Regions from separate parts of the Massilia sp. P2_C2 genome, predicted to be linked through region 1. Evidence: predicted binding sites of a transcription regulator. Region 1 holds the regulator's gene; each other region holds the start of a gene.
The links. Region 1 encodes LexA, which represses DNA repair genes until DNA is damaged. Its sites were predicted from a motif close to ACTGTATNNNNATACAGT; they were not measured.
Positions count from the first base shown of each region.

Region 2: the regulator LexA is predicted to act here: its motif matches at 5,841-5,858, upstream of AC1DYX_RS13545 (DNA topoisomerase IV subunit B).
Region 3: the regulator LexA is predicted to act here: its motif matches at 7,640-7,657, upstream of AC1DYX_RS11645 (VRR-NUC domain-containing protein).
Region 4: the regulator LexA is predicted to act here: its motif matches at 3,061-3,078, upstream of imuA (translesion DNA synthesis-associated protein ImuA).

Region 1 is NZ_JBFUDR010000038.1:14,108-22,874, reverse strand. Features, by position in the region: gene folC (bifunctional tetrahydrofolate synthase/dihydrofolate synthase) at 1-400, shown strand, start outside; gene AC1DYX_RS07060 (SPOR domain-containing protein) at 412-1,380, shown strand; gene AC1DYX_RS07055 (CvpA family protein) at 1,424-1,912, shown strand; gene purF (amidophosphoribosyltransferase) at 1,942-3,465, shown strand; gene AC1DYX_RS07045 (cystathionine gamma-synthase family protein) at 3,583-4,824, shown strand; gene AC1DYX_RS07040 (tetratricopeptide repeat protein) at 4,955-5,761, shown strand; gene AC1DYX_RS07035 (class I SAM-dependent rRNA methyltransferase) at 5,994-6,629, shown strand; gene lexA (transcriptional repressor LexA) at 6,686-7,342, opposite strand; gene rpsF (30S ribosomal protein S6) at 7,621-8,004, shown strand; gene priB (primosomal replication protein N) at 8,043-8,336, shown strand; gene rpsR (30S ribosomal protein S18) at 8,378-8,668, shown strand; gene rplI (50S ribosomal protein L9) at 8,715-8,767, shown strand, end outside.
Region 2 is NZ_JBFUDR010000096.1:9,859-18,763, forward strand. Features, by position in the region: gene AC1DYX_RS13515 (vWA domain-containing protein) at 1-50, shown strand, start outside; gene AC1DYX_RS13520 (cation:proton antiporter) at 242-1,459, shown strand; gene AC1DYX_RS13525 (RNA-guided endonuclease InsQ/TnpB family protein) at 1,548-2,897, shown strand; gene AC1DYX_RS13530 (YbdK family carboxylate-amine ligase) at 2,911-4,029, shown strand; gene AC1DYX_RS13535 (SRPBCC family protein) at 4,121-4,567, shown strand; gene AC1DYX_RS13540 (gamma-glutamyl-gamma-aminobutyrate hydrolase family protein) at 4,650-5,639, opposite strand; gene AC1DYX_RS13545 (DNA topoisomerase IV subunit B) at 5,965-7,965, shown strand; gene parC (DNA topoisomerase IV subunit A) at 8,079-8,905, shown strand, end outside.
Region 3 is NZ_JBFUDR010000076.1:9,056-18,279, forward strand. Features, by position in the region: gene AC1DYX_RS11610 (hypothetical protein) at 176-343, shown strand; gene AC1DYX_RS11615 (hypothetical protein) at 408-578, shown strand; gene AC1DYX_RS11620 (LiaF transmembrane domain-containing protein) at 766-1,140, shown strand; gene AC1DYX_RS11625 (LiaI-LiaF-like domain-containing protein) at 1,130-1,828, shown strand; gene AC1DYX_RS11630 (sensor histidine kinase) at 1,839-2,948, shown strand; gene AC1DYX_RS11635 (LytR/AlgR family response regulator transcription factor) at 2,952-3,701, shown strand; gene AC1DYX_RS11640 (ATP-dependent DNA helicase) at 3,698-5,971, opposite strand; gene AC1DYX_RS11645 (VRR-NUC domain-containing protein) at 5,968-7,623, opposite strand; gene AC1DYX_RS11650 (hypothetical protein) at 7,760-8,716, opposite strand; partial or broken gene AC1DYX_RS11655 (AAA family ATPase) at 8,777-9,224, shown strand, end outside.
Region 4 is NZ_JBFUDR010000111.1:13,720-18,295, forward strand. Features, by position in the region: gene AC1DYX_RS14760 (hypothetical protein) at 1-290, shown strand, start outside; gene AC1DYX_RS14765 (hypothetical protein) at 260-751, shown strand; gene AC1DYX_RS14770 (hypothetical protein) at 882-1,316, shown strand; partial or broken gene imuA (translesion DNA synthesis-associated protein ImuA) at 1,801-2,511, shown strand; gene AC1DYX_RS14780 (hypothetical protein) at 2,441-2,674, shown strand; gene imuA (translesion DNA synthesis-associated protein ImuA) at 3,096-3,806, shown strand; partial or broken gene AC1DYX_RS14790 (Y-family DNA polymerase) at 3,736-4,576, shown strand, end outside.

The sequences.
Region 1 (8,767 bases):
GATCCTCGACGTCGCGCACAACCCGCACGCGGCCGCGACACTGGCCCAGAACCTGGGCAATATGGGGTTCCACCGCTTCACCTATGCGGTGTTCGGTATCATGCAGGACAAGGATATCGACGCCGTCGTCGCCCACATGGCACCCTATGTCGATCACTGGTGCGTGGCCGCGCTGGACTCGCCCCGTTCGGCCGACCCGGCCGTGCTGGCGACGAAGCTGGCAGCGTTGAAGCCCAGTGGTGCAAAAGACGACGAATTCTCGGTGAAAACGTTCGCCAATCCGGCCGAGGCATTCGCAGATGCAACAAGCCGGGCCGGACAGGATGATAGAATAGTGGTCTTTGGCTCGTTCTACACCGTGGCCGGTGTGATGGCGGCCCGTAAATCCTCTCTTCATTGATGTGACACCGCATGGGCTTGTTCTCCCGTAAAAGCAAGCAGGACCGCCTCACCGAGGACAGTGGCCGCTTCTACAGCAAGGACGACGACGCAGCGATCGGCGAGCGTGCCCGCGCCAAGCGCGCGAGCAATGCCGGCGGCGGGGCGACGCGCCGGCCGGGCAACGACCCCATGCTCCCCGAAAAGAAGCGCGCCCGGCGCCGCCTCGTCGGCGCCATCGCGCTGGCGCTGGCCGCCGCCGTGGGCCTGCCGATGCTGCTCGATTCCGAGCCCAAGCCGCTCGCCGGCGACATCGCGATCCAGATCCCGGCCAAGGACAAGGCGGCGCCGCTGCCCGTGCCGGCTGCCGACAAGACCGTGTCCGCCGCGGACAGCGTCGACAAGGACGAGGAAGTGGTCGAGGCCCCGCCGCCCGCCGCTGCGAAGTCCGGGAGCAAGCCAGCCGTGACGGCGAAGGCGGACGTGCAGCCGGAAGCGAAACCTGTCGCGCCGAAGCCGGAGCCGAAGGTCGAACGCAAGCCCGAGCCCAAGCCCGAGCCCAAGGCGGAAACCAAACCGGAACACAAGGACACGCCGAAGCCCGAGCACAAGGAAACGAAGGCCGACACCCGCCTGGCCGAGAAAGAGAAAGAAAAGGAAAAGGCCGAGCGCGCCGAGAAGGTCAAGCCGAAGCTTGACGACAAGCCCGTGAAGCCGCATGACGACGCGGCACGCGCCATGGCCATCCTGGAAGACAAGCCGGCCGAGTCCTCCTCGCAGCGGTTCGTGCTGCAGGTGGCCGCGATGTCGAGCGCGGAAAAGGCGGCCGAGGTGCAGGCCAGGCTGCGCGAAGCGGGCATCTCGTCGTACACGCAGAAGACGACGACGCCATCCGGCGAACTGATCCGCGTACGCGTCGGTCCGCTGAGCCGGGAAGAAGCCGAGAAAGTCCGCGCCAAACTGGGCCGCCTGGGCATGTCCGGCGCCATGACCCCCGTCTGACGCAACACTGTCCTGTACCGATGATGACCCTGGGCACCGCACCGTGACGATTTTCGACTACGTCGTTTTGTTCATCCTGATCTCGTCGGTCGTCATCAGCACCATGCGGGGCCTCGTCAAGGAAATCCTGTCGCTGGCCGGTTGGGTGGCGGCCTTCATCGTGGCGAATGCCTTCGGCGCCAAACTGGCGCCCATGCTACCATCCGTGATTCCGGGCGAGGCCTTGCGGCTGATCGTTGCCTTCATTGCATTGTTCCTCGGCGTGCGCGTGCTGATGGGCCTGTTGGCCCTCGCGATCAGCGCATTGATCGAGGCCTCGGGACTGACCTTGGCCGATCGCGGCCTCGGCGGCCTGTTTGGATTGGGCCGGGGCATTGTGATTGTGCTTGCCGGCGTCATATTGTGTGGGATGACTTCCATTCCCCAACAGGCTTTCTGGAAGGACGCGTTGCTCTCGCCCATGGCGGAAACGGGCGCGCGCACGGTCAAGCCTTTCTTGCCCGCTGCCTTCGCGCAGCATGTTCAGTTTTGAATTCTTGTTCACGGTTTTAGGAGCACACCATGTGTGGCATCGTCGGCGTCGTCTCGCAAGCCCCCGTTAACCAGCTGTTATATGATGCTTTGTTGCTGCTGCAGCATCGCGGTCAGGATGCGGCGGGGATTGCAACCAATCACAGCAGCATGTTCTCGATGTACAAGGCCAACGGCCTCGTGCGTGACGTCTTCCGCACGCGTAATATGCGCTCGCTGCAAGGCAATTCCGGCATCGGCCACTGCCGCTATCCGACCGCCGGTTCGTCGAGCGAAGAGGAAGCGCAGCCGTTCTACGTGAATGCGCCGTTCGGCATCACGCTGGCGCACAACGGCAACCTCACGAACCAGGCGCAGCTGAAGGAAGAGCTGTTCCGCAACGACCGCCGCCACGTCAACACGAATTCCGACTCGGAAGTGCTGCTGAACGTGCTGGCCCACGAAATCGCGCAGGCGGCCGACGGCTATTCCCTGGCGCCGGACGCCGTGTTCAAGGCCGTCGCGCAAGTCCACCGCCGCGTGCGCGGTGCGTATGCCGTCATCGCCCAGATCGCCGGCCACGGCCTGCTCGCGTTCCGCGATCCGTTCGGTATCCGTCCGCTGTGCCTCGGCATCAACGAGACCGAGAACGGCCCCGAATACCTGCTCGCCAGCGAATCCGTCGCGCTGGAAGGCCTGGGCTTCCGCTTCGTGCGCGACATCGCGCCGGGCGAAGCCGTCTGGGTCGATGCCGACAGCCAGCTGCACACGCGCCAGTGCGCCGAGAATCCGTCGCTGAATCCGTGCGCGTTCGAATACGTCTACCTGGCCCGTCCGGACTCCGTGATCGACGGCGCCTCGGTGTACGCCACCCGCCTGCGCATGGGCGAATACCTGGCCGAGAAGATCCGCAAGGAGATCCCGGTCGAAGAGATCGACGTCGTGATGCCGATTCCCGACTCGTCGCGTCCGGCCGCCATCCAGCTGGCGCTGAAGTTGGGCGTGGAATACCGCGAAGGCTTCATCAAGAACCGCTACGTCGGCCGCACGTTCATCATGCCGGGCCAGGCGATGCGCAGGAAGTCGGTGCGCCAGAAACTGAACGCGATCCCGTCCGAGTTCAAGGACAAGAACGTGCTGCTCGTGGACGACTCGATCGTACGCGGCACGACGAGCCGCGAGATCGTGCAGATGGCCCGCGAATCGGGCGCCCGCAAGGTCTTCTTCGCCTCCGCCGCGCCGCCGGTGCTGTACCCGAACGTGTACGGCATCGACATGCCGACGCGCGACGAGCTGATCGCCCACGGCCGCACCGTCGAGGAAGTGTGCCTCGAGATCACGGCCGACCGCCTCGTCTACCAGGACCTGGACGCGTTGAAGAAGTCGATCTCGGACGTCAACCCCGCGCTGACGAACGTGGAAGCGTCGTGCTTCGACGGCGTCTACGTGACGGGCGACGTCACGCCGGCCTACCTCGACCAGCTCGAGAGCGTGCGTCACAAGTCGTCCGGCAAGTCGTCGGAAGACATGGTGCGTACGCAGTTGAATCTGAATCCGCCGGTCGCCGCCGAATAATTCGTATCCCGTTGGGTGGGCACCCCGTGCCCACGCGTGACGTATGCGGTCCGCCGGCATAACGCGTGGGCACAGGGGTGCCCACCCTACGTATCTCCGGCCATCATTCAAACGATCATGAGCGACAAACCTTCCTACGGCTTCACCACGACCATCCTGCACAACGATCGCCAGAAACCGATCGAACAGAATTCCCTGCATAAACCGATCCACACGTCGGTCGCCTTCGGCTACAAGGACGCGCGCCAGCTGGCCTCAGTCTTCCAGGGCAAGGAACCGGGCTTCCGCTACGGCCGCCAGGGCAACCCGACCGTCTCCGCGCTGGAAGACAAGATCACGAAGATGGAAGACGGCGTCGCCTCGCTGTGCTTCGCCACCGGCATGGCCGCGATCGGCGCGCTCGCGCAGGCGCTGCTGCGCGCGGGCGACCACGTCGTGTCGTCGTCGTTCCTGTTCGGGAATACCAACAGCCTGTGGAACACGGTGGCCGCGCAGGGGACCGAGGTGTCGTTCGTGGACGCGACCGACGTCGCCAACGTCGAGGCCGCCTTGACCCCGAATACGCGGATCGTGTTCGTCGAGACGATCGCCAATCCGCGCACGCAGATCGCCGACCTGGCCCGCATCGGCGAACTGTGCCGCGCGCGCGGCATCCTGTACGTCGTCGACAACACGATGACGACGCCCTACCTGTTCCGTCCGAAGGCCGTCGGTGCCGGCCTCGTCATCAATGCGCTTACGAAGTCGATCGGCGGCCACGGCATGGTTCTCGGCGGCGCGCTGACGGACACCGGTGTGTTCGACTGGTCCGCGTTCCCGAACATCGCCGACAACTTCCGCCGCCAGCCGCCGGCCGCGCAGGGCATGGCCCAACTGCGCGCGAAAGCGTTGCGCGACTTCGGCGCGTCGCTGGCGCCGGAAGCGGCGCATCACATCGCCGTCGGTGCCGAGACGCTCGCGCTGCGCATGGACCGCACCTGCGCCAACGCGCTCGCGCTCGCGCGGATGCTGGAAGCCGATGAGCGTGTCGCGGCCGTGTACTACCCGGGCCTCGCATCGCACCCTCAGCACGCGCTGGCGTCCGAGCAGTTCCGCGCCTACGGTTCGCTGTTCAGCTTCGAGCTGAAGGACGGTATCGACTGCTTCGATTACCTGAACCGCCTGAAGGTCGGCATCCCCGCCAGCAACCTCGGCGACACGCGCACGCTCGTCATTCCGGTCGCGCACACGATCTTCTTCGAGATGGGGCCGGAGCGCCGCGCCAGCATGGGCATCGCCGAGTCGCTGATCCGCGTGTCGGTGGGCATCGAGGACACGGCCGACCTGCTGGCCGATTTCGGCGCCGCGCTGAACGGCTGATCCTGCGGGGTTGATGTAACCTTAAAGCCGCGTAAAGCCGGGAAGGAGGCCGCCTTCCCGGTTGAGCGGGCGCGGCGCTGCGGTTATGATCGTCCTGTTGCCATTCATCTATTCGTAGACTGCACGCCCCATGAAGACTGTACTGTTTTGCGCCGCACTGCTGTGCGGTGGTGACGTACTGGCCGCCGAGCCCGGCGCCAAATTGCCTGCGAAAGGTGCCGCCGCGAAGCCGGCCGCCGCAGCCGTGTCCTCCGCCAACTCCGCCGCCGAGCTCGCCGAAGCGGACGCCTTGTTCGCCAAGAAAGCGTATCCGGAAGCCCTGCAGAAATACACGAAGCTGGCGAATGCCGGCAACGTGATGGCCCAGCAGCACCTGGGCGAGATGTATTTCTATGGCGAGGCTGGCGCCGTCGACATGGACAAAGCCGCGCAGTGGTTCCAGAAGGCGGCCGCGAAGGGTAATGCCGTCGCCATCGCGTCGCTCGACCTGATCAGGCAGCGCGAAGCGCGCCGCGCCGACCTCGATTACTGGATTGCGAAATACGACGGCTCCGACCTGCGCACGAACGAATACCGTTGCCCGGCGCCGCGTTTCCCGAGCATGTCCAAGGTCAACGAGGAAATCGACCTGTACAGCGGCAAGATGAAGGATTGGGAGGCTTGCCACAACCGCTGGGTGAAATACCTGAATTCGTCCTTGCCGCTAACCAAGCGTATCCCGGAAGACATTTCCAAGCTGCTTACGAAGGACGAGTCGGACAAGGCGACCGCGCACCTGAAGGAAGTGGGCGATCGCCTGGCGGAAGACACGAAGGTCGCGGGCAAGATGGTCATCGCCGATTTCGATGCGTGGCGCGCGGGCACCGAGGCCTACGTCAAGGAACACAACGAGATGGTCAAGAACGCGCCGCCGCGGGATCCGGACGACAGTAAGTGATGTGTTGGCCTCCTGTTGAGGCCAGTGTGGCGGACGGGCGAGCAGCTAGCGCGGGCACGTGGCGTTCATGGGCCGGCCGTCGTTGGGTCTCGCCAGACGCGGGGTTCAGGTAGCGCGCGATCGCAGCCGCATCGCGGGTGGCCGCCGCCAGGTAGCCCGGACGATTTTCGGAAGACACCTGGGACGACAAAGCCTTGCTGTATCATTCGGCTCCYGAAAACGAAGTCTGCATATGCTCATCATCACCATCAAACAGGGCAAGGAAAAAAGCCTGCTGTCCGGCGATCCCTGGATTTACCTCTCAGTCGTCGACAAGGTCGAGGGGCGGCCCCAGGAGCGCAGCAAGGCCGGGTCCACGGCGGTCGTGCAGTCGTCGTCGCGCCAGTTTTTGGCACGCGCCGCGTATAACGCCAGGTCGCAGATCGCGGCCCGCGTCTGGACCTTGCGCGAGGACGAGCCGGTCGACCATGCCATGATCAAGCGTCGCGTGCAGGCTGCGGTCGCGCGGCGGGCCGTTGCCGTGCGCGGCGCCGATCCACAAGCCCTGACCCTGGTGATCGATGGCGAAAAAGACGGCCTGCCGGGGCTCCTGGTGCACAGCTATGGCGGGACCGCCGGTTACCTGGTGTGCCAGTTCAATGCTGCCGGTGTCGACGCGTGGAAGGTGACCATCGTACAGGCGCTGCTGGCGGCGACGGGTTGCCCCAACGTATTCGAACGCAGCGACGAGCTGCTGCGCAAGGGCGAGGCGTTGCCCGTCATTTGGCGTGCCCTGGCCGGCGACGAGCCGCCACAGCGCCTGATGGTGCGCGATGGTAAGCGCCTGCTGCCCACCGATATCYGCACTGGTTTCGTCTATCCGCGCTGAGTGAATTGGTCCAGGATGCAGCACCGGCCACCGGGTGGCGACCGGTCACGGAAAACTCAATGCCAGGACCGCAGCAGCCCGACCGCCAGCCCTTCCAGCGCGAACTCGTCGGTGCTCGGATCGACGGTGATCACGGAGAAATCCGGGTTTTCCGGCAGCAGCTCGATCGTGGAACCGGTCTTGCGATAGCGCTTGACCGTCACTTCGTCGCCGATGCGGGCGACGATGATCTGGCCATTCTTCGCATTGTCGACTTTCTTGACTGCGAGGAAGTCGCCGTCGCAGATGCCGGCGTCGCGCATCGACCAGCCCCTGACCTTCAGCAGGAAGTCCGGCTTGCTCGAAAACATGGCCGGATCGACGGAATAGGTCGCTTCGACATGTTCCTGGGCCAGGATCGGCGAGCCTGCGGCAACGCGGCCGACGAGCGGCAGCGACATCAGGTTCGGCGGGATCTGCGGCACGAAGGCCGGCACGGCCGGGGCCCTGGATTCGGCGGCCTGGCCGACGAGGCGGATACCGCGCGAGGTGCCCGGGGAGATTTCGATCGCCCCTTTGCGGGCCAGGGCCTGCAGATGTTCCTCGGCCGCGTTGGCCGAGCGGAAGCCAAGCTCCTGGGCGATTTCGGCGCGGGTCGGCGGGAAGCCGGTATTGTCGATGGCTTCCTTGATCAGGTTGAGGATCTGTTCTTGCCGTGCGGTGAGCTTAAGCATGTTCGTCTTGGTTGGTACGGGATCAGACTGTATTTTTGTACAGTATTGCGCCGCGCGCAAGGGGATTTCGGAGTTTTTTTGCGCTGCGGTACGCGGCGCACGTCCGCAACCTTTCGCGCTGCGGCAAACCATGGGCCGAAAGGGGCTGGCGTGGCCGGATGCATACGACAAAGATGGCGCACTTGACGTTTTTGCGGTTATAATGTTGGGCTTTCCCTTCCCACACTCGTCTTGACGCCGAGGTGGGCATTTGTTTAAACGTCCTTAAGGAGTGTTTCATGCGTCATTATGAAATCGTGTTTATCGTCCACCCGGACCAGAGCGAGCAGGTCCCGGCGATGATCGAACGCTACAAGACCACGGTCACCTCGCGCGGCGGCAACATCCACCGCGTCGAAGATTGGGGCCGTCGTCAAATGGCTTACCAGATCCAGAAGCTGCCGAAGGCACACTACATCTGCCTGAACATCGAGTGCGACAACGAGACCCTGGTCGAGCTGGAAACCGCATTCAAATTCAATGATGCCGTGCTGCGTCACCTGACCGTGAAGATGAAGAAGGCAGAAACCGCACCGTCGCCGATGATGAAGTCGGTCCAGCGCGAAGACGCAGCCAAGAGCCACCGCGCCGAGCAGGCCGCCGCTCCGGCCGCTGCAGCCTAAATCTCGCGGGAGCACCGGGCCTTAGTTAATACTGCTAAGTGAACGAGCTGTCCCTGGTCGCAAGCATCACGGAACGCGACACCCTGCGCTACACCCCGGCCGGCATCCCCATCGTGGGCGGCATCCTGCAACACGGATCGACGCAGACGGAAGCGAGGGTCGACAGGCAGGTCGAATTCGAGATTTCCGCGGTTGCCGCGGGCGAGATTTCGGGACGATTTGCCAATGCCGAGTTGGGCGCGATGTACCGCTTCACGGGATTTTTGGCCAGGAAAAGCCGTCACAGCAAAAGCCTGGTGTTTCACATCATTGATTTCAGTGCCGCCGCATAAGCGTTGCGGACACGTTTATAGATAGATACAGGAGCCTCAAAATGGCATTCGGTAAAAAGTTCGACAAAAACAAAGCTAAGCTCAAAGAGAAGCGCAAACAGCAGAACCCGCTGTTCAAGCGCAAGAAATTCTGCCGCTTCACCGCCGCAGGCGTGGAACAGGTTGACTACAAAGACGTCGACACCCTGAAGGATTTCGTCCAGGAAAACGGCAAGATCATGCCGGCACGCCTGACCGGTACCAAGGCGCACTACCAGCGTCAAGTGGACACCGCCATCAAGCGCGCCCGTTACCTGGCTCTGCTGCCGTACACCGACCTGCACAACGCTTAATCGTCGGCTACGACATCGAAGCATAGTCAGATTACTGGAGAATAAAATGCAAGTTATCCTGCTAGAAAAAGTCGTCAACGTCGGCAACCTGGGCGACGT
Region 2 (8,905 bases), on a different contig from region 1:
CGGTGACGATGGATGGGCTCGAACGGGCGATGCGCCTGCTCAGCAAATAACATACCGTTGGCATACCAACATAGGGTGGGCGTTTGAGGCCGGGGGCCTCAAACGAGACGTGCCCACGCGTGACGTATGCGTCGTGCCGGCGTTCGCGTGGGCACAGGGGTGCCCACCCTACGCAATCGTGCGGACATATCTCTCTTGTAGAATCGGCCCTGCGTCATAACATTTTGACAAAGGAGCGGACATGCGGGATTTCCTGGCAATCCTGACCAGCCTGGCCTGGCCGTTCGCGATCACGGTGGCCTGGCTGGTCGGTGAATTCGGGCAGCGCTGGACGGGCCTGCCGCGCATCAGTTTTTATGGCCTCGTCGGCTTCGTGCTCGCGGCACCCCAGCTGGGCGTGCTGCCGCGGCCGGAAACCGGCACGGCGCTGCTGCTGGCCGACGTGGCGTTCGGGCTGATCCTGTTCGAGCTCGGCTACCGCATCAACCTGCGCTGGCTGCGCACGAATCCGTGGATCGGCATCACGGGCCTCGTCGAAGCGGGCCTCACCTTCATCGGCGTGTACCTCGTCGCGGACGCGTTCGGCGCACCGCTGTTCGACAGGCTGATGCTCGCATCGCTGTCGATGGCGACGTCGCCGGCGACCGTCGTCCGCGTCATCAACGAGCAGAAAAGCTCGGGCCAGGTGACGGAGCGCGCTCTGCACCTGTGCGCGCTGAACTGCGTGCTGGCCGTGTTCGCATTCAACGCCACCGTCGGCCTGTGGATCTTCCGCACGTCCGAGGACGTCGGCGACGCGCTGTGGAACAGCCTCGTCGTGCTCGGCGTCTCGGCGTTCACGGGTGCCGTGTTCGGCCTTATCGTACCGGGCGTGCTGCGCCTGCTCGGCAAGCTCGCGCAGGATGCCACCGTCGCGTTCGCACTGGCCGTGATCCTGCTCGTCGCGATCACATACACGCTGGGCCTGTCGCCGGTCGTCGCCGCGCTCGCGTTCGGGCTGATGGCGCGCCATCGCCGCGTCGCGTTCAGCCAGGCGCAGCGCAATTTCGGCGCACTCGGTGAACTCCTGACCGTCGTACTGTTCGTGTTCGCCGCGTCCACGCTCGACTGGCGCAGCGTGTGGGCCGGCGCGGCGCTCGCCGTGGCGCTCGTCCTCGTGCGCCTGCTCGCCAAGACGGCCGGCGTGACGGCGTTCGCGCACCTGTCCGGCATCTCGTGGCGCAAGGGCGCGCTGACGGGCGTGGCGCTGGCGCCGCTGTCCGTATTCGTGATCCTCCTGATCGAGCATGCGCGCCACGCGGGCGTGGCGGTCGTCGAGGAACTGCGGGCGGTGGCGGCCGTCACGATGCTGCTCGAAGTGTTCGGACCCATCATCCTGCAGCGCGCCCTCGTGTGGGCGCGCGAGGCGCCGGAGGTGAACTCTGATCAAAAAGAAATGCGCAAAGGTGCGCAGCCATGAATGGACGTCTATGAATAACAGTGTGATTGGATTGAACTTGCCGGATCCGCCAAAGTCGAACAGGGCGTTTCCTCACGATTCATTTTCTATGCTTCTGGCCCATCGCATCCGGCTTGACCCGACGCCCGCGCAGCGCGACTATTTCGCACGCGCTGCCGGTACCGCGCGGCGCGTCTGGAACTGGGCACTGGCCGAGTGGAACCGCCAAGTCGCCGCGGGCCTGAAGCCGAGTGCGCTGGCGCTGAAGAAGCAGTTCAACCGCATCAAGTATTCTGATCCGGACTGGCTGGACGACAACGGCCAGCCTTGGCTGCGCACCATCCACCGCGATGCTCACGCCCAGCCCTTCGCCAACCTCGCGAAAGCGTGGTCCCGCTACTTCGACCAGCGCCGCGTCGGCCAGCAGACGCACCGACCGCGTTTCAAAAAGAAGGGACGTTGCCGCGATGTGTTCTATCTGGCAAACGATAGATTCCGGCTTGATGGGATGACGGTCATGCTGCCGAAGCTCGGCCGGGTACCGCTGCATGAACATCTGCGCTGGCCCGGCAAGGTTATGGGCGCGAGCGTCAGCCGCAATGCCGACCACTGGTATCTCGCCGTATGCGTCGACGTACCGGATGACGTCGCGCACCTGAACCGCAGTGGCGACGGCATCACCGGCGTCGACTTGGGCGTAAGCGCGGCCGCCACGCTATCCAGCGGAGAGAAGATCGCCGCACCGCGCCCACTCGTGGCGGCGCTGCGACGCCTGCGCATCCGCTCGCGGCGTCAGTCTCGCAAGCTGGAAGCGGTCAAGACAGCCACCGGGATCGAAGGACCGATCCCGAAAGGCACACGGCTGCCGGTATCGAAGAACCGGACGTGTGGCGCCCGCGCACTGGCGCGGCTGCACGAGCGCATCGCCCGCGTGCGCGCCGACTTCATGCACAAGCTGACCACCCGGTTGTGCCGCGAGAATCACGCAATCGTAATCGAGGACTTGAATGTGCACGGAATGTTGACCAACGCCCGCCTGGCGCGCGCGATCTCCGACGTTGGCTTTTATGAATTCAGGCGCCAGCTGCAGTACAAGGCCACGCGCTACGGCACCCAACTCGTGCTGGCTGACCGCTGGTACCCATCGAGCAAGCTGTGTTCGGTGTGCGGCGTCAAGTATGCGGCGCTGGCGCTGGGGGAACGCAGCTGGACCTGCGCCACATGTGGTACACACCACGACCGCGACGTGAACGCGGCGATCAATCTACAACGGCTCGCAACCGGCGTCCTGGTGACGCAGTCTGCGCTACCCGTGGCGAGTCCGGCGGCGATGCTGGGCACTGCCGCCGGCGATGTGCCGGCGGGAGGCGGGAAAGTCACGCCTGTCAGGCACGAGCACGGTCAGCAGGACGGCTCGGGGCAGGAAAAGAACGGTGCGCGCATGTGCGCACGTTTTTGAAAGCAGGTGAATCATGCCGCTTGAACCCTTCGCCACGTCGGCGCCGCTCACGTTCGGCGTCGAGCTGGAACTGCAGCTCATCAGCCTGTCCGACTTCGACCTCACGCCGGCCAGCCCGGACCTGATGCACCTGCTCAAGCGCAAGCCCTTCCCCGGCAACGTCACGCCCGAGATCACGGAAAGCATGATCGAGATAAATTCGAGCGTGCAGACGGGCTACCGCGCGCTGCTGGCGGAACTGCTCGACATCCGCGATACGCTCGTCGCCGCCGGCGACGTGCTGAACATCGGTATCTGCGGCGGCGGCACGCATCCGTTCCAGCACTGGTCCGAGCAGCGCATCTCGGCCAAGCCGCGCTACCAGGAATTGTCGGCGCTGTACGGCTACCTGGCCAAGCAGTTCACCGTGTTCGGCCAGCACGTGCACATCGGTTGCGCCAGCGGAGACGACGCCTTGTTCCTGCTGCACGCACTGTCGCGCTACATCCCGCACTTCATCGCCTTGTCCGCCTCGTCGCCGTTCGTGCAGGGTCACGACAGCGGCTTCGATTCGGCGCGCCTGAATTCCGTCTCGGCCTTTCCCCTGAGCGGCCGCGCGCCCTTCACGCTCAGCTGGGACGACTTCGCCAACGTCTATTTCGCCAAGATGGAGCGCACGCGCATCATCAAGAGCATGAAGGATTTCTACTGGGACCTGCGGCCCAAGCCGGAATACGGCACGATCGAGCTGCGCGTGTGCGACACCCCACTGACCGTGGAGCGGGCCGCCGCACTGGCCGCCTACCTGCAGGCGCTGTGCCGCCACCTGCTCGAACGCCGCGAAGCGCCACCGCTCGAGGACGACTACCTCGTCTACAACTACAACCGCTTCCAGGCCAGCCGCTTCGGCATCGACGGCGTGATCACCCATCCGAAGACCTACGAGCAGCTCCCGCTGCGCGAAGACATCATCGCCACCCTGGACCTGATGGAGCCGCATGCGCAAGCGCTGGGCAGCCTGGAGGCATTGCTGCATTTGGCCGCGGCGGCCAGCGACGGCGGCGACGCGAGCTTCCTGCGCGGGCAGTACGAACGCCAGGGCAGCGCGGAGGGCATGGTCGATGCGGCGATCCGGCGCTTCCGCGGCCGATAAATTTTTTTGTCCGCGTGTCGATCCGGCGTCGGCCCGTTCGTCGTAGTATCAGAGGGATGTCCTCTGCTAACTCACGCCATGGAGACCGATCATGTCCACGAATACCGTCGAATTGCACCGCGTCCTGAAATCCACCGCCGACCGCGTCTACCGCGCCTTTCTCACGCCCGCCGCCGTCGCCAAATGGCTGCCGCCGCATGGCTTCACCTGCACCGTGCACGAGCAGGATGCCCGCGTCGGCGGCCGCTACAGGATGTCGTTCACGAATTTCACGACGGGCGGCAGCCACTCGTTCGGCGGCGAATACCTCGAATTGGAACCGGGCGTCCGCCTGCGCTACACGGCCGAATTCGACGATCCCAACCTGCCCGGCCGCATGCAGACGACCGTGCAGCTGCGCGAGGTGTTCTGCGGCGTCGAGATCAAGGTGAAGCAGGAAGGCATCCCGGCCGCGATTCCCGCCGAGATGTGCTATCTCGGCTGGCAGGAATCGCTGCAACTGCTCGCGCAACTCGTCGAGCCCGAGATCAAGGAGTAATTCTGCCGCGTTCAGAACTGTAGGGTGGYCACAGGGGTGCCCACCCTACGATCTAAGGAATAACCCCGCCGGGCCTGTCCGGTCAGAGCCGGGTTTCGCGCGCCGCGCGCAGGAATTCGTCGAGCACGGGCGTGCAGTCGAGCAGGTCGCCGCCGGTGGCACGGTGGAATTCCGGATGCCACTGCAGGCCCATCACGAAGGGCGCGCGCTGGTAGCGGATGGCCTCGACGACGCCATCCGGTTCCGAGATCGCTTCCACGTGGATGTCGCGCCCCAGCTCCTTGACGGCCTGGTGGTGGATCGAATTCACGACGGCGCGCTCGTGCCTGGGGAACATCTTGCGCAGCGACGAGCCGTGCGGAAACACGATCGGGTGGCGGTGCGCGTCGTAGATGTCGTGCACGTGCGGCTGGGAACCGGGAAGATTGGTCGCCACGTCCTGGTACAGCGTCCCGCCGAACGCGACGTTGATCAACTGGCAGCCACGGCAGATGCCCAGCACGGGCTTGCCGGCGTCGACGAATTCGTGCAGCAGTTCCAGTTCGTAGACGTCGCGCGCGCGGTCGCCGTTCCATTCGGGCCGCGTGGGCGTTTCGGAATACGTCATCGGCGAGACGTCCGCCCCGCCCTGCAGCACGAGGCCGTCCAGGTGGCGCGCGTAATGACGCATGGTGATATTGCTGGGGTGCAGAAGCCCATTCGTATTGACGGTCGGGACCATGAACACGAGCACGTCGCGCGACATCACCCACTGGGCGATCGATTCCTCGAGGTATTGCAGGTTCTTGCTGCGCAGGCCCTTGGCGCCCTCTTCCGGATGAAAGATGCGGGCGGAGACGCCGATGCGCAGCGTGCGCCGCATGAAGTCGCGATTGAATTTATCGGCCAGCGCGCGCCAGCGCGAGCGCAGCACGCGGCCGGCCAGGTTCAGCGGGGTGTCGTCGGTGCGCAGGTAGCGCGATGCGCCGCCACCGGCACGCCGGTCGGGCACGCGCGGCGGGCCCGGCTGGCCGTCCTGCGGCGGACCGGATTCGCTCGGCTTGTTGTCGTGCTTTTCATTGTCCTGAGCCATGATCTCAATATATCCTTGCGACGGTCGCGCACGATTCGATTTGTAAAAAATGTCATTCTGCAATGAAATCCCGCCGCAGCCGGCATGTCGCAGGCCTTGCGGTACGGGCGCCCGCCCGCACATGGACAGGATGCCGGGATGCCGGGTGCTTGGCAATCCGTGCAACGACTACTTGCAAACTTGCGCCCAAACGGCAAAAATACTGTATTTCCATACAGTTGTCTTGCCTGCAGCACCGCGTCCCGACCGCCGGAAATGGCGTGAATCGTTTATTTTCCACGCGACAAGATAGAATGCGCAGCATTCGAAAGATTAAAGATCAAGCATGGCCCCCAAGAAACCCGCACCCGATTACAGCGAATCATCCATCCGCGTCCTGAAAGGACTGGAGCCCGTCAAGCAGCGTCCGGGCATGTACACCCGCACCGAGAACCCGCTGCACATCATCCAGGAAGTGATCGACAACGCCTCGGACGAGGCGTTGGGCGGCCACTGCAAGAACATCGATGTGACGATGAACGCCGACGGTTCCATCACCGTCGAGGACGACGGCCGCGGCATCCCGGTCGGCCTGCACCCGGAAGAAGGCGTGTCCACGGTCGAGATCGTGTTTACGCGCCTGCACGCCGGCGGCAAGTTCGACAAGGGCTCGGGCGGCGCCTACGCCTTCTCGGGCGGCCTGCACGGCGTGGGTGTGTCCGTCACGAACGCGCTGTCGAAGCGCCTCGAGATCACCGTCTGGCGCAAGGACGACGACGGCAACGGCATGCACAAGCTGGTGTTTGCCGACGGCGACGTGATCGAGCCGCTGACCTCGGAACCGTTCGAACGCGGCGGCAAGAAGAACGGCACGCGCGTCACCGCCTGGCCGGATGGTAAATACTTCGATTCGCCGAACATCCCGATGAGCGAGCTGCAGCGCCTGCTGCGCTCGAAAGCCGTGCTGCTGCCGGGCGTGACCGTCACGCTGACGAATGCGAAGACCGGCGACAAGCAGACCTGGCGCTACGACGAAGGCCTGCGCGGCTACCTGACGGAAGCGCTGGCGCAGACGGCCGGCGGCGGCCAGACCCTGATCCCGCTGTTCGAAGGCGCGCAATACGCGGCCGCGGGCGATGAAGGCTTTGCCGAAGGCGAAGGCGCGGCGTGGGTCGTCGCGTGGACGGAAGAAGGCGCCGTCGTGCGCGAATCGTACGTCAACCTGATCCCGACGCCGAGCGGCGGCACGCACGAATCCGGCCTGCGCGACGGCCTGTTCGGCGCCGTGAAGGGCTTCGTCGAGATGCACTCGCTGCTGCCAAAGGGCGTCAAGCTACTGCCCGAAGACGTGTTCGCGCGCGTCTCGTTCGTGCTGTCCGCGAAGGTGCTGGACCCGCAGTTCCAGGGCCAGACGAAGGAACGCCTGAACTCGCGCGACGCCGTGAAACTCGTCTCGACGTTCACAAAGCCGCCGCTCGAACTGTGGCTGAACCAGCACGTCGAATACGGCCGCAAGCTGGCGGAACTCGTCATCAAGCAGGCGCAGTCGCGCCTGCGTTCGCTGCAGAAGGTCGAGAAGAAGAAATCGTCCGGCGTGGCCGTCCTGCCGGGCAAGCTGACGGATTGCGAATCGACCGACATCACCCGCAACGAACTGTTCCTCGTCGAGGGCGATTCGGCGGGCGGCTCCGCCAAGATGGGCCGCGACAAGGAATTCCAGGCCATCCTGCCGCTGCGCGGTAAAGTCCTCAACACGTGGGAGACGGACCGCGACCGCCTGTTCGCCAACAACGAGATCCACGATATTGCGGTCGCCATCGGCGTCGATCCGCACGGCCCGGACGACAATCCGGACCTGTCCGGCCTGCGCTACGGGAAGATCTGCATCCTCTCCGATGCGGACGTGGACGGCTCGCACATCCAGGTCCTGCTGCTCACTTTGTTCTTCAAACATTTTCCGGCCCTCTTCAAGAACGGCCACGTGTGCGTCGCGCGCCCGCCGCTGTACCGCGTGGACGTGCCGGCGCGCGGCAAGAAGCCGATCCAGAAGCTGTACGCGCTGGACGACGGCGAGCTGCTCGCGATCGAGGACAAGCTGAAGAAAGAAGGCCTGAAGGAAGGCGTGTGGAGCATTTCCCGCTTCAAGGGCCTGGGCGAGATGAACGCGGAACAGCTGTGGGAAACCACGATGAACCCGGACACCCGCCGCCTGCTGCCGGTGGCCTTTGGCGACTATGGCCTGGCCGAATCGTCGGCGCGTTTCAACATGCTGATGGGGAAAGGCGAAGCCGCGGCCCGTCGGGCATGGCTCGAGGAACACGGGAACGAGACGGAAGCGGATATCTGATACGCACGTAGACGCGTGGGCACGGGGTGCCCACCCTACGCAGCATCCGGCCGTAGGGTGGGCTCCCCGAGCCCACCATTCCCGCGCCCGACCGAATACGAACATACAAAATCATGACGCAAGCAAGCCTCTTCGAACAAACAACTCCACCCGGCGGTGGCGGCGGCGATGACGCCGAAACGCTCACCCTTTCCACCTTCGCCGAACGCGCGTACCTGGACTATGCCGTCTCGGTCGTGAAAGGCCGCGCGCTGCCGGACGTGTCGGACGGCCAGAAGCCCGTCCAGCGCCGCATCCTGTACTCGATGAACGAACTGGGCCTCGGCCCGACGGCGAAGCCGCGCAAGTCCGCGACCGTCGTTGGCGACGTGCTCGGCAAGCTCCACCCGCACGGCGACCAGTCCGTCTACGACGCCCTCGTGCGCATGGCCCAGGACTTTTCGCTGCGCTATCCGCTGATCGACGGCCAGGGCAACTTCGGCTCGCGCGACGGCGACGGCGCCGCCGCGATGCGTTACACGGAAGCCCGCCTGACGCCCGTCTCGCGCCTGCTGCTCGACGAGATCGACATGGGCACTGTCGACTTCCAGCCGAACTACGACGGCTCGAGCGAGGAACCACGCACGCTGCCCGCGCGCCTGCCGATGCTGCTGCTGAACGGCGCGTCCGGCATCGCGGTCGGCATGGCCACCGAGGTCCCGTCGCACAACCTGCGCGAAGTGGCCCAGGCCGCCGTGGCGATGATCCGCAACCCGAAGATCACGCACGCCGAACTGATGACCCTGATGCCCGGTCCGGACTACCCGGGCGGCGGCCAGATCATCACGCCGGCCACGCACATCGCCGACATGTATGCGTCCGGCCGCGGCTCGATGAAGGTGCGTGCGCGCTGGAAGATCGAGGAACTGGCGCGCGGCCAGTGGCAGGCCGTCGTCACCGA
Region 3 (9,224 bases), on a different contig from region 1:
CTGGTCTCGATACGATGGAGGCGTCGAGTGAGGCACCAGCGATCTTCCGCAGGAGACCAACCATCTCGACAGGTCAGCCGGTCGCCTCGAGGACCGGCACCAGATTTCCACGCCGGCGCATGCCGTGGCCATCGATGCCGCGATTGCTCCGGCCTCACCGGAAGCGGAGGTTGCCATGTACAACAATACGACGAGCCATCCCCCCAAGCATCTCGTGCGCGAATACCTCGAGCGTCGCTCGAAAGACACGACCCCGCCACCGACACCGGAAGAAATCCGCCGCCAGCTGGGGTGGGGCCTCTTGATGCCGTCGGACGACAGGATCAACACTTCCCGCTCCTGACCGGATCGCGCCCGCCCTGCGCGCACGCCCATCGCAGTACCACCGTCACGACCAGGAGAATCATATGACCGCCAAGATTGGCAGCAAACACATCGCCCAGCACCGCGGCAAGAAGGAACGCCAGGAAATCCGCAAGATGAACGTCGCGCGCGAAGCCCTGAAGATCGCGGCCGCGCGGGCCAAGTACCGCAACCAGCAGAAAGGCCTGCGCCCGCGCGCCGAAGTGGCCGCGTGATCACGGACTGATCCGCTGCCGTACCGACGCTTCCCAAAGAGCCCGCCATGGAGACATGGCGGGCTTTTTCGTATCCGCCCGCGCCATTCACCGGCACCGCGCCGCCGTTGGCCGAAAAGCGCTTCCGCCGCCGCACCGTCTCCGTTATCGTGTCGCCATTACGATTCAACGACAACCCGGAGGTAACATGAATAGCGAAGCTTCCTACCACCTGCGGCGCCAGGTGTTGTGGGGCCTGGTCCTGGTGGGGCTGGGCGTGGCCTTCCTGCTGGACCAGATGGATGTGTTCGACATCCGCTCGCTGTGGCACTATGCGCCGCTGCTGCTGGTCGTGGTGGGCATCAACCAGACCATCGGCTATCCGAGCGCCCGCGAATTTTCCAACGGTCTGTGGACCGTGTTCATCGGTCTGTGGCTGTTCGCCGTGCTCGAGCACCTGTGGGGGCTCACGTTCGGCAACAGCTGGCCCCTGTTCATCATCATCAGCGGCGCCACGATGGCGATCCGGCCGATCGCCGAGCGCCGTTTCGGCCAGAAGGGGGAGAACGGCCATGGCAAATGAGACGAACCGCGCCACGAACCAGGTCGTGCTGGGCCTGCTCGTCGTGGGCATGGGCATCCTGTTCCTGCTCGATAACCTGGACATCCTGAACATCCGTCACGCGATCGGCTTCTGGCCCCTTCTGTTCATCGTGGCCGGCTGCGCGGCCCTGCTCGGCAACGGCCCGCGCAGCGGCAACTACATGGGCGGCGTGCTGATCGTCATTGGTGTGCTGATGGTCCTCGGCCGCATGGGATTCTTTTACATCAGCTGGGGGACGCTATGGCCCCTCGTGATGATCGCGCTCGGCGGCCTCGTGCTGTTTCGCTCGCTGGGCCCGGGGCGGGTGGCGCGGCCCGGGGGCGCGGAGGGGGCGAGTCCGGAAAACGTCATCGACATCGTCGCGGTCCTCGGCGGCTTCGAGCGCCGCGTCAGCACGCAGGATTTCCGCGGCGGCGAGATCACGGCCGTGATGGGCGGCTGCGCGCTCGACCTGCGCGAGGCCTCGATCGTCAAGGAAGCCGTGATCAACGTCTTCACCATCTGGGGCGGCATCAACATCAAGGTGCCGCCCGACTGGACCGTCGTCCTGAACGGCACGCCCGTGATGGGTGGCTTCGCGGAAAAGACGGCCACGCCGCCGGACGGCAGCAAGCGCCTCGTCATCACCGGCTACGCCATCATGGGCGGCGTCGAAATCCGCAACTGAGAGGACGCCGGTGCACGGGATCTTCGCCAGCTGGCGCGCCGCGCTGTTGTACCTGCTGGCCTGGCTGATGCTCGGCCTGCTGCTGGCGGCCATGCTGGCGGTCGGCGGCGCCGGCTGGGGCGCGAGCCTGGTGTTCGCCGTGCCGCTGGTCTACGTGTACGCGTTTGCCACCGGCTTTTCCGCCTACTACGTGTGCCGCGCCTACCCGTTGGACCGGCGGCGTCCGCTGGTGATCGCCGCGGGCGTCGGCATGCCGGCGGCCTGCGTGGCCGCGCTGTGGTGCGCGCTGGGTGCCGCCTGGAACAGTCTGCTGGCGGCACTGGCGCCCGGCGAGTACGCGCCGGTTGCGAGTCATCCTGTACTGGCATCCATGTTCGGCCTGGGCGTCATCCTGTACGGCCTGGCGGCTGCCGTGCACTACCTGGTGATCGAGTCCGAGCGTGTGCGCCAGCTGGAGACCCAGCGGCTGCAGATGAAGCTGACGGCCCAGGATGCCGAGCTGCGCATGCTGCGTACCCAGGTCGATCCGCATTTCCTGTTCAACAGCCTGAATTCGATCAGTGCGCTGACGTCGCTCGACCCCGCCGGCGCGCGCGACATGACCGTGCAGCTGGCCGAATTCTTCCGTCTCACGCTGAGCCTCCGGGCGGACAGCATGGTCACGCTGGCGCGGGAGCTGCAGCTCGTGCGCCACTTCGTCGCGATCGAACAGGTACGCTTCGGCGACCGCCTGCGTTTCGAGGCGGCCATCGATCCTGCGGCGGCGGGCTGCCTGTTGCCGCCTATGCTATTGCAGCCGCTCGTGGAAAACGCCGTCAAGCACGGCATCGGGCAGATGGTCGACCCCGGCCTCGTGCGCATCGAGGCGGCGCGCGCCGGATCGCTGCTGCGCATCCGCGTGGAAAACGACGTCGACCCCGACAGTGCCGTCGATGGCACGAACCATGCGCGCGGCACAGGCCTGGGACTCGCCAATGTACGCCAGCGCCTGGCGGCGGCGTACGGGCACGAAGCCAGCGCGCGCTGGGAGTGTCGCGACCACCGCTTCATCGTGGAGCTGACGCTGCCCGCGGTCACGGCCGACGCGCCGCATTCCATCACCGAACCCGAAGGAGTCTGACGCATGCGTGTGATCATCGTGGACGACGAACCCCTGGCGCGCGCCGTGCTGCGCGAACACCTGGGCAGCCATGCCGACGTGGAGATCGTCGGCGAATGCGCGAACGGCTTCGAGGCCGTGAAGGCGATCGCGGAGCTGGCGCCCGATCTCGCCTTCCTCGACATCCAGATGCCCCGGCTGGACGGCTTCGAAGTCGTCGAGCTGGCAGGTACGCAGACGCACTACATGTTCGTGACGGCCTACGACCAGTTCGCGCTGCGCGCCTTCGACGTGCATGCGCTCGACTATCTGCTCAAGCCGTTCACGCGCGAGCGCCTCGCGCAGGCGCTCGCGCACGCACGCGCACGGCTGGCCGCGCCGGCACCGGCCGGGCAGGGCGATGCGGCGATGCGGGCGTTGGTGAGCGAGGCGCAGGCGCGCCACCAGCCGCTCGAGCGCGTACTGATCCGCGACGGCGCGCGCGTGCAGGTGCTTCCCGTCGCGCGCATCGAATACGTCGAGGCGCAGGACGACTACGTGGCCTTTTACGCCGACGGCCGTACGTGGCTGAAGAACCAGCGCATGGCCGAACTGGAAAACCAGCTGGATCCGCACGCCTTCCTGCGCGTGCACCGCTCGTACATCGTCAACCTGGGCGCCATTGCGCGCATCGAACCGACCGGCAAGGATGGCCATTGCGCCGTGCTGAAGTCCGGCGCGCGCGTGCCGATCAGCCGCAGCGGCTACCAGAAGGTGCGCGACCTTCTGCGTTAAGCGGCCGCGCCCACATGCCACCACGCAGGCAGCAGCGCCTGCACGTCCGGCCGCGCGAAGCGGTCGTCGATCAGCCAGACGACGCCGCGGTCCTGTTCCGTGCGGATCACGCGGCCGGCCGCCTGCACCACTTTCTGCATGCCGGGATACAGGTACGTGTAGTCGTAGCCGGCGCCGAACATCGCCTGCATGCGCTGGCGCAGCTGCTCGTTGACGGGGTTCACCTGGGGCAGCCCCAGGGTGGCGACGAAGGCGCCGATGAGGCGGTCGCCCGGCAGGTCGACGCCTTCGCCGAACGAGCCGCCCAGCACCGCGAAGCCGATGCCGCGGCCGCCGGCGACGAAGCGCGCGAGGAAATCCACCCGTTCCGGCTCGCTCATGCGGCGCGCCTGGTGCCAAACGGGGATGTCCGGGTGCTCGCGCTCGAAGCGGTCCGCAACCTGCTGCAGGTACTCGAAGCTGGAAAAGAAGGCGAGATAGTTCCCCGGTCGCGTGTGGTACTGCTCCGCCATCAGCGTGGCGATCGGCGCGAGCGAGCCGGCGCGCTGCTGGTAGCGGGTCGAGATGCCGTGCGCCACGTGCACGTCCAGCTGGCCCGCGGAAAACGGTGAATCGACGTCGATCCACGCCGTGTCGGCCGGCATGCCCAGCAGGTCGGCGAAGTAATGCCAGGGGCTCAAGGTGGCCGAGAACAGCGTCGTCGAATGGGCATACGCGAAGCGCGGGCCGAGGAAGGGCGCCGGCACGACGTTGCGGATGCACAGGGTCGTATTGCGCTCGTTCTTGCGCTCGTTCCCGCGCGAGACGTCGAACAGCGAGTGCTCGCCGAACGACTCGGCCAGGCGGCCGAATTGCAGCGCGGCGAAATAGAAATCCTGCAGCGCAGGGTCGAGCGGCAGCGCGACCGCGGCCAGGTGTTCCGTGATGGCGCTGGCCGCGCCCTGCAGCGCGTTCAGGAATTTGTCGGGCGGGGCATCCAGCACCTGGTAGGGCAGGGGGGCGGACTTGCCGACGTCCGTCCATGCGCGTTTGACCTTGTCGAGCGGTTTGTGCAGCGCGGGCGGGGCGACCGCGCGCGCGGCCCGCAGGTCCGTCCGTTCCAGCGTGGCCGTGTACATCGAGCGCGCCCGCGCCACCAGGTTGTGGGCCTCGTCGGCCAGCACGCTGACCTTCCAGCCACGCTCCAGCGCCAGCGCGTACAGCATGGCGCCGCCGTCGAACCAGTAGTTGTAGTCGCCCACGACGACGTCGCTCCAGCGCACCATCTCGCTGCCGAGGTAGTACGGACAGACGTCGTGCGCGAGGCCGATCTCGCGCAGCGTGGCGCGGTCGAGCATGTCCGCGTTCGTCGCAGCTTCGCGCGCGGCCGGCAGGCGATCATAGAACCCTTGCGCGAGCGGACAGGAATCGCCGTGGCAGGCCTTGTCCGGATGCTCGCATGCCTTGTCGCGCGCGCTCAGTTCGAGCACGCGCAGCGGCACCGTGCCGCCCGACTTCAGCGTGGCCGCGGCGTCCAGCGCAAGCTGGCGTCCCGGCGTCTTGGCGGCCAGGACGAAGATCTTGTCGAGATCCTGGCCGGGCGCCGCCTTCAGGACCGGGAACAGCGTGCCGACGGTCTTGCCGATGCCGGTCGGCGCCTGGGCCAGCAGGCAGCGTTGGTTCGCGTTGACCCGGAAGATGGCTTCCGCCAGCTGGCGCTGGCCGGGACGGAAGTCGGCGTGCGGGAAGCGCAGCGCGGTCAACGCCGTGTCGCGTGCCGTGCGGTGCGCGAGCTCGCGTTCGGCCCAGGCGACGAAGCGGCGGCACTGGTCCTCGAACAGCGCCGCGAGTTCGGCCCTTGTCCGCGTCTCGTGCAGCATGGTCTCCTGCTGGCTGCCAATGTCGAAGTAGACCAGCGCCAGGTTGACTTCTTGCAGCCCGAGCTGCACGCACAGCAGGTGGCCGTAGACGCGCAACTGGGCCCAGGCCAGGTGCCGGTGGTTGCCGGGGATGGCCGTGAACTGGCCGCGGTACGTCTTCACTTCTTCGAGCAGGTTGCGGTCCGGGTCGTAGCCGTCCGCGCGCCCGCGCACGTGCAGCGGCCCCCAGTCGCCTTCGAGCGTCACTTCGCTGCGGTAGTTGTCGCCGCGCCGCGAGGCCACCACGGCGTGGCCGGCGATGCCTTCCTGCGCCGAGGGCGAGGGCGTGAAGCGCAGGTCGAGGTCACCCTGTTTGGCCGTGAACTCGCACAGGGCACGCACGGCGACGACGTAGCGCGCGGCGGCCGTCATGCGGCGGCCTGCTCCCACTGCAGATAGCACACCGTGACCGGCATGCCGTGCGTGGCGCAATAGTCGATCCAGCGCAGCTGGTTGTCCTGCAGGCGATCGCCCGGACCCTTCACCTCGATCATGTCGTAGCGCCGTTCGCCCGGCCAGAACTGGATCAGGTCGGGGAAGCCCGTGCGGTTTTCCTTCACGTCCTGCAGGATGCGGTGGAACCACAGCTTCAGGTGCGCGGCCGGAATGCAGTCGAGTGCCAGTTCGATGATGTCGCGGTCGAGCCAGTCCCACGCGACGAATGGCGATTGCAGGCCGGCCTTCTCTTCCCACGTCGCGAGGATGGCGGCGCGGTGGCGGCCATCGTCCAGCAGCGCGAGACAGGCGTCGAAATCGCCCTTGCGGCGCTGGTAGAAGTCGGCCGCGTACAAGTCGGCCGGACCGCGGTGGAACGGGTGGAAGAAGGCCCCGGGAATGGCCGCGAAGACGGCGCGCCAGCACAGCAGGCCGAACAGCGTGTTGGCCAGCGTGTTTTCGACGTAGAACACGGGCGCGTCGGTGCGCGTCAGATGCTCCAGCACGACGCCTTCCACGCGCCATTCGCCGCCCGGCAGCGGCAGGTTCAGGTCGAGCCGGGCGGCCGGCGTCGTGCGCCGCGCGGGGCTTTTCGGATGGCCCAGCTTGCGTGCCAGGCGCGGGCCGATGCGCAGCAGGTGCTGGCGTTCCGCCTCGCTTTCCGGCGCCTGTTGCGCCGTCTCGAACAAGGCATGGGCGGCGTCGAACTTCTCGTGTTTTTCCAGCACCCGGATGGCGCGGCCACGCGCGCCCGGGTAGCGGCAGTCCGCGTACACGGCGTACGCGTTGTCCCAGTCCTTCTCCTTTTCGAGCAGTTGGCCAAGCTGGAACAGCAGGCGCTCCCGGCGGCTCTCGAGCCAGTCGTTGCCGAACGCGTGGCGGGGCAGGTCGGCCAGCACGTCCAGTGCCGGTTCGCCGGCATGGTAGCGCTCCTTGCAGGCATGCAGTTCCAGGTAATGATCGATGTCCTGGCGCGCCCGAAAGCCGCGCGAGGCCGGCGAGAACTCGACCCGCTCGTACCGGAACAGGCCGAGGTCGGACAGCACGAATTCCGTCCAGTCCTGGCTCAGGTTGCCGAAAAACATGAGGCGCAGGCGGTCGCACAGCGGCTGCACGCACAGGCGCAGCACGACGTCGTCGCAACCGGCATACCACTGCGAAAACGGGCGCCCGCCGGCGTGCAGGGGATCGGCGCGCAGCATTTCCAGTTGCTCGGGCTTGCGTACGGTCTTGTGGGCGCCCGTCAGGCCGAAGGCTGCGACCAGTTCCGGCTTGGCGAGCAGGGCGAACAGTTCGTCGAGCGTCAGCACGGGATCGGACTCGATCCAGCCGCTGGGCAGCAGGGCATGCGCCGCCGCGCGCGGGCAACCGATCTCGGCATAGTTGAGCTTGCTTGCCCGGAATAGCGTTCCCTTGCGCATCACCATCCGGACGAACAGGGCACGGGCCGGCTGCGACAGCCGGGGAAAGCAAGCGATGAATGCGTGCTCTTCCTCGATCAGCAGGTCGGCGTAGCGCTCGGCGATCCAGTCCAGCACGCGCTGGAAGTTATCCAGATAATAAAACTCGTTTTCCAGGACCCTGATCATCGTCATACCGCCGCCAACTGTGCTTTTGTACAGTATAACGGTGCGGACGGCGATGGCCCAGCAGTTTTGGGCCACGGCAACGTCGGGCGTGGCACCCGTACCACCGCCACGCCGACAGGCTTGTGCTTTTGTCTATCTATTGCCTGGATGGCAAGCGCGTGGCGCAGGCGTTGTCAGCGCAGGCGGGCGGAGGCGCGGTATTCGTGGCCTCGCTGCGGGCAGCGGTGTGCTGCAGGATGGCCGAAATCACGGCCACGTCCGTGTCAACGGCGGATGGCGTCGTTGTCCTGGTTGCTGCAGCGCCACGTTTCCGGTGCGATGTCGGCGGTCCGGTACGCCCCAGCGACGGCGCCCTGGCCGGCGGCGTGGCTTGCGCCGTCGTGCGTGTCGCCGCGTGACTGTCGGCGGCCGGTTGGACATATGTCGCCGCCAGGCCGGCGGCCGCATGGGCGGGTGTCGCGGGGCGCGCCGTGGCGGCGGTGGGCGCCGGCTGCGGCATATCGATGATGACGGCGCCGCGCGTGGTTGCGTTCACGGGCAGGCCGGATGAAGCGACGGTTCTTGGGGGCGTCGTCGCTGTCGGCGGCGTCTGTGGCGGCATCCGCAGCGGCATCGGGGGCGATGCCGGTCCCGGCGCCGTCGAGGCCGATGTCTTCGCGGTCGGCGCCATGTGCGTGCCGGGCACGCCGGCCGACATGCTGTCGCTCGCCGGAAGCAGGTCGTCACGCTGCGTGACGATCAATTCCACATCGTGCGCGCCGGCGGGCCGCGTATCGCGTGTCGCGGTCGCGCCCGCAGGATGCGCTGCCGGGCCGGCGCTACCTGGATGCAGCGACGCCTGTGCCGCGTCGTCCTTCCCGGCGTCGCGGGCGGGCGTGTCGTCCTGGACGAGCCAGACCAGCGTGGCAAGGAGGGTGCAGGCCAGCACACCGGCCGCGCCGTAGCGCAACGCGGCCGGCAGCGCGCGCGGCCGGCGGCCGGGCACCTGGCCGTCCAGCAAGGCGAGGATATTGATGTCGCCGGTCGTCCGGCGTGACGACGACATCAGGTTGGGACGTCTGGAGCCGGGTTGATTTTCATCTGTAGGGCGCACCGCGTTACTCCTAAGATTTGAAAGCTAGTTCCAATTAGAAACAAACCGGAGAAGCCGATGCTGATCTTCCAGGTGTTCGACAAGGGCGTGCTGGACGATGCGGAAGGTCGCCAGATCGACTTCCGTAACACGATCATCATCCTGACGTCCAACGCGGCCTCAAGCCAGATCATGCAGGCGTGCCTGAACAAGGCGCCGGACGAGCGCCCGACGCCGGACCAGCTGGCGGAACTGATCCGGCCCGCCCTGATGAAGCATTTCAAGCCGGCCTTGCTGGGCCGGTTGACGGTCGTGCCGTTTTACCCGATCGACGATACCGTCCTCGCCGACATCATCCGCCTGAAACTGGACCGCATCGGGCAGCGCGTGGCCGCCAATCACAATGCGCGCTTCGACTACGACGACGCGCTCGTGGCGGCCGTGCTGGCGCGCTGCACGGAAGTCGATTCCGGCGCGCGCAACGTCGACACGATCCTGAACGGGACGCTGCTGCCCGAGATTGCGGACG
Region 4 (4,576 bases), on a different contig from region 1:
TTACGAAGGAGAATGCGGATTTGATTCAGAAGGCATTTCCAAGTTTACAGGGGGTAATTCAAAGTTTTTTTGAGGAATCTCTTGCGCAGCGTGCAAGGTTGCGAGCTATTCGACAGTTGTGGACTGACTTGGGTGAATTTATTCTTTTACTCTTCATTATTCAGGTTGGTTGCATTGCCGGATTTTTACTCCTTAATCGTTCGGACGCTGGGGGGGATAATGTCTCTATGCATACGTCGGGGGAAATCCAGTTTCGCTTGTGGATCCATTTGGTGAAGACGCAAAGGTGAAGGTTGACGGAAACAATGTACAAATAACCATACCGATCACCTATAGCGGCAATGCTGCCACGCCTCAGCTAATTGAAAGTTTGAACCAAAGCATATCGAACCAGTGGTCGGGGCAATTTGGTAAATTTACTGTTACGACGACCGTTGTAACTGGCTCAGAAAATACGGTCAATTTGGTATCGGGTGCAGGAACATCAGTTGTTGCCAACGGCAAGGATGGGACATGGTTTGTGCCAGGGCAGGGAAATTACAGGTGGGAGGCGACCCATGAGGCCGGCCATCTTATGGGCCTACCTGATGAATACGATGACTGTACCGTGAATGGTGTTAGAAAAACTACGCCTCGTAGCGGCTTCGAGAATAATATTATGGGTCGTTACGGAAAAACTGGTGTAACTCAAGATGATATACAAAAGATCATCAATGCTAACACCTCTTTTCTTCGAAGACTATTTAATTGATTGCCGCGACGTCTTCGGATGCATTCGTAAATGATAGTAAATTCAGATGCTGCCGGATGAAAATAAATTGGATATCTCAATGAGATTGACTTTCTTTGCTGTACTACTAATTCTACGCGTGGATCCATGTATGGCCGATTCGCCAGCTCGTGAGCCATATGAATATAAAGTATGCTCAAGCCGAAATACGTATTGTGTGAACGTGACGCCAATGTCAGGGATCACTTTACATAAGAACGTGCGGAACAATTTCGAGCGGACAGTCTTGATAACTAAAGATTGGTATCCACAGGTATACCTTTCAAATGATGGGCGGACGCTTTTGGCTGTTGGTACGACTATCGTTCCGGGGTTTGCATTTGATCAACCGGTTGTGAAGATATTTGTTGACGCGAAGCTGAATAGACGTCTTTTTGTCAGGGATTTGGTTGCTGAACGAGATCTGGTGAAAACATCGAGCGGCTATTCATGGGGGTATCCTGTAGGTTTTTCTGACGAAGAAAAGACTTTTACATTTCGCACGCTTTCCAATGTCGATTTCAAAATTTCGATTGGCTCACAATAATGATGGCGTAACAATGATTTTTTGGATTTTATTGTTCGTTTGCGGGCGCTTTTGCAATCGTGGAAATTGAAAACACAAAAAATCTAGAAAGTAACTGTTTAGTTTCGTAGGGCCATCTGCCTTGTCGTAGCKGTCGAGTTTAGACTGGTCATGGAGCCGGTGCCGGAATTTCTCGCACCGGCTTTTTACTGCCTCTGGCATCACTTACTTGGCTATAGCTCATCCTTAACCTATGTCAATAGGCTAGAGGCTCATCCTGTAGGCTTTTCCTCGTAGGTTTTGTTCCGTACCTAGCGCTGTTGGTACTGTGTATTTACGCGGCGGTCATGCACAAATTGGCTCGGGCAGTAAAAACGGCCGCAGCTTCGTTGTTGCCGACTCGCGCCGTCTTCCATTACTCACACCCATCATTCCAAAGATTCACCTTGCGAAAACCTGATGAGAATAGCGCTGTATTTTTATGCAGTATTTCTTAGCATCATACATGACTTGTTCAGGTTCAATATCTGCAGCGTCGGAATCCTTGCACTCGTCGCTCTGGCGCGCCTCACAGCTGGCGCGCAGCGACACGCGCTGCATCGATACCGGCCATCCCGCCCTGCCGGCTCAGCTGCCCGGCGGCGGCTGGCCGACCGGAGTATTGGTCGACCTGCTGCTGCAACAGCCCGGCATCGGCGAGATGCGCCTGCTGCGTCCCGCGCTGGCGGCCGTGGCGCAGCGGCGTGTCGTGCTGCTGCAGCCGCCGCATCCGCCCCAGGCACTGGCGCTGGCCGCGCTCGGGGGGCAGCCCTCGCAACTGATCTGGCTGCGCGCCGACCGTACGGCGGACGCGCTGTGGGCCGCCGAGCAGGTATTGCGCAGCGGTAGTTGCGGCGCGCTGCTGTTCTGGCAGAACCATGTGCGCGGCGAGAACCTGCGCCGGCGGCATCTGGCGGCGCAGGCAGGGGACACGCTGTTTTTCATGATGCGGCCGCTGGCGGCCGGCCGGGATGCGTCTCCGGCACCGCTACGCTTGACCCTGCGACCGTAGGCCGGCGGTGTCGAGATCGATTTCGTGAAACGCCGGGGACCGCAGCGCGACGCGACCCTGGTCCTTCCATTGACGTCCTACCTGCCCGAACGCCATGCGCCTGCGGATCGCCCTGCACCTGCCCCGATTGCCGCTCGAAGTGTTCACACCGAGCTGGTCCACTGACGCGGGCAGCATCGTGCTCGAACAGGAGCGTGTGCTGGTGGCGTCGCAGTTCGCGCTGGACGCCGGCGTGCGCACCGGCATGCGTTGCGGCGACGTGTTGATGCTTTTGCCCGACGCCCGTATCCATGCCCGAAATCTCGTGCATGGGCGGGAGCCTTTGTGATGATCAACGCCACTCTAGGACAGCGCGTATCGGGCATGTTTCGCATCGCGTGCATGAGCTGGATGCGAATGTTCATTCTCGGCTATGTGTTCCAAGGCAAACCTGTTCCCGCACTCGTCCATGCGTACTAACCTAAAATCCGGACGTAGGCGGGGTCGATGCACGAGCATCGCTTCGCACTGGAGTTGAGGAGAGAACTGCTGGGCATCATCAGCCTGCTCGAACGCCAGCTGCAAGGCTGTCGGGTGCGAGCTACTGATGGCCGATCAGGCAGGTAACCTTCCCCTGCTTCAAAATAATTATCGCCCAGACAGAACCAAGTCTCAGCATTGTTCACAATCTGACATTCAATAAGATCAATCTTGCCAAAACGTGATGAAAATAGTACTGTATGTTTATACAGTATTTCTTCGCGTCATACATGACTTGCTCAGGTTCAATATCTGCAGCGCCGGAATCCTTGCACCCATCGCTCTGGCGCGCCTCGCAGCTGGCGCGCGGCGGCACGCGCTGCGTCGATACCGGCCATCCAGCCCTGTCGGCCCAACTACCCGGCGGCGGCTGGCCGACCGGGGTATTGGTCGACCTGCTGCTGCAACAGCCCGGCATCGGCGAGATGCGCCTGCTGCGTCCCGCGCTGGCGGCCGTGGCGCAGCGGCGCGTCGTGCTGTTGCAGCCGCCGCATCCGCCCCAGGCGCTGGCGCTGGCCGCGCTCGGGGTGCAGCCCTCGCAATTGATCTGGCTGCGCGCCGACCGCACGGCGGACGCGCTGTGGGCCGCCGAGCAGGTATTGCGCAGCGGTAGTTGCGGCGCGCTGCTGTTCTGGCAGAACCACGTGCGCGGCGAACACCTGCGCCGGCTGCATCTGGCGGCACAGGCGGGGGAGACCCTGTTCTTCATGATGCGGCCGCTGGCGGCCGGGCAGGATGCTTCTCCGGCACCGCTGCGCCTGGCCCTGCGGCCGCAGGCGGGTGGTATCGAGATCGGTTTCGTGAAACGCCGGGGACCGCAGCGCGACGCGACCCTGTTCCTTCCATTGACTTCCTACCTGCCCGAACGCCATGCGCCTGTGGATCGCCCTGCACCTGCCCCGGTTACCGCTCGAAGTGTTCGCACCGAGCTGGTCCACTGACACCGGCACTGACGTTGGCACTGTGGTGCTCGAACACGAGCGCGTGCTGGTGGCCTCGCAGCATGCGCTGGACGCCGGTGTGCGCACCGGCATGCGCCGCGGCGGCGTGCTGATGCTGTTGCCCGACGCGCGCATCCACGCGCGCGCGCCGGCGCTGGAGGCGGACGCCCGCCACGCGGTGGCGCTGGCCTTGCTGCAGTACACGCCGCAGGTCGCGCAGGCCGAGGAGTCGACGCTGCTGATGGACGTGAGTGCCAGCCTGCGCCTGTTCGGCGGCATCCTCGCGCTGTGCCGGCGCATCCACGCCAACGTGCGCGCGCTGGGCTTCACGGCTTCGCTCGCGTGCGCGCCCACGGCACGTGGCGCCTGGCTGCTGGCGCGCGCGAATGCGGGCCGCGCCGTGCGGATGGAGTCGCTGCTGCGCCGGCTCGACCGGCTGGCCGTGTTGCTGGCGCCGCCGGCGCGGCCGTTCGCGGCCTGGTTCGATGGTATCGGGTGCCATACGCTGGGCGACCTGCGCCGCCTGCCGCGCCCCGGCCTGCAGCGGCGCTGCGGACGCGAGCTGCTCGACCTGCTCGATGCCGCCTACGGGCTCGTGCCCGAGCTGCACGAATGGATCGCTCCGCCCGAAACGTTCCGCGCGCGGCTGGAACTGTACGACCGCATCGACGACGCCGATTTGCTGCTGGCCGGTGCCCAGTGCCTGCTGCTGCAGCTGACGGGCTGGCTGTGTGCGCGCCAGCTGGCGGTGGAGCGCGTCCTCCTGCAGC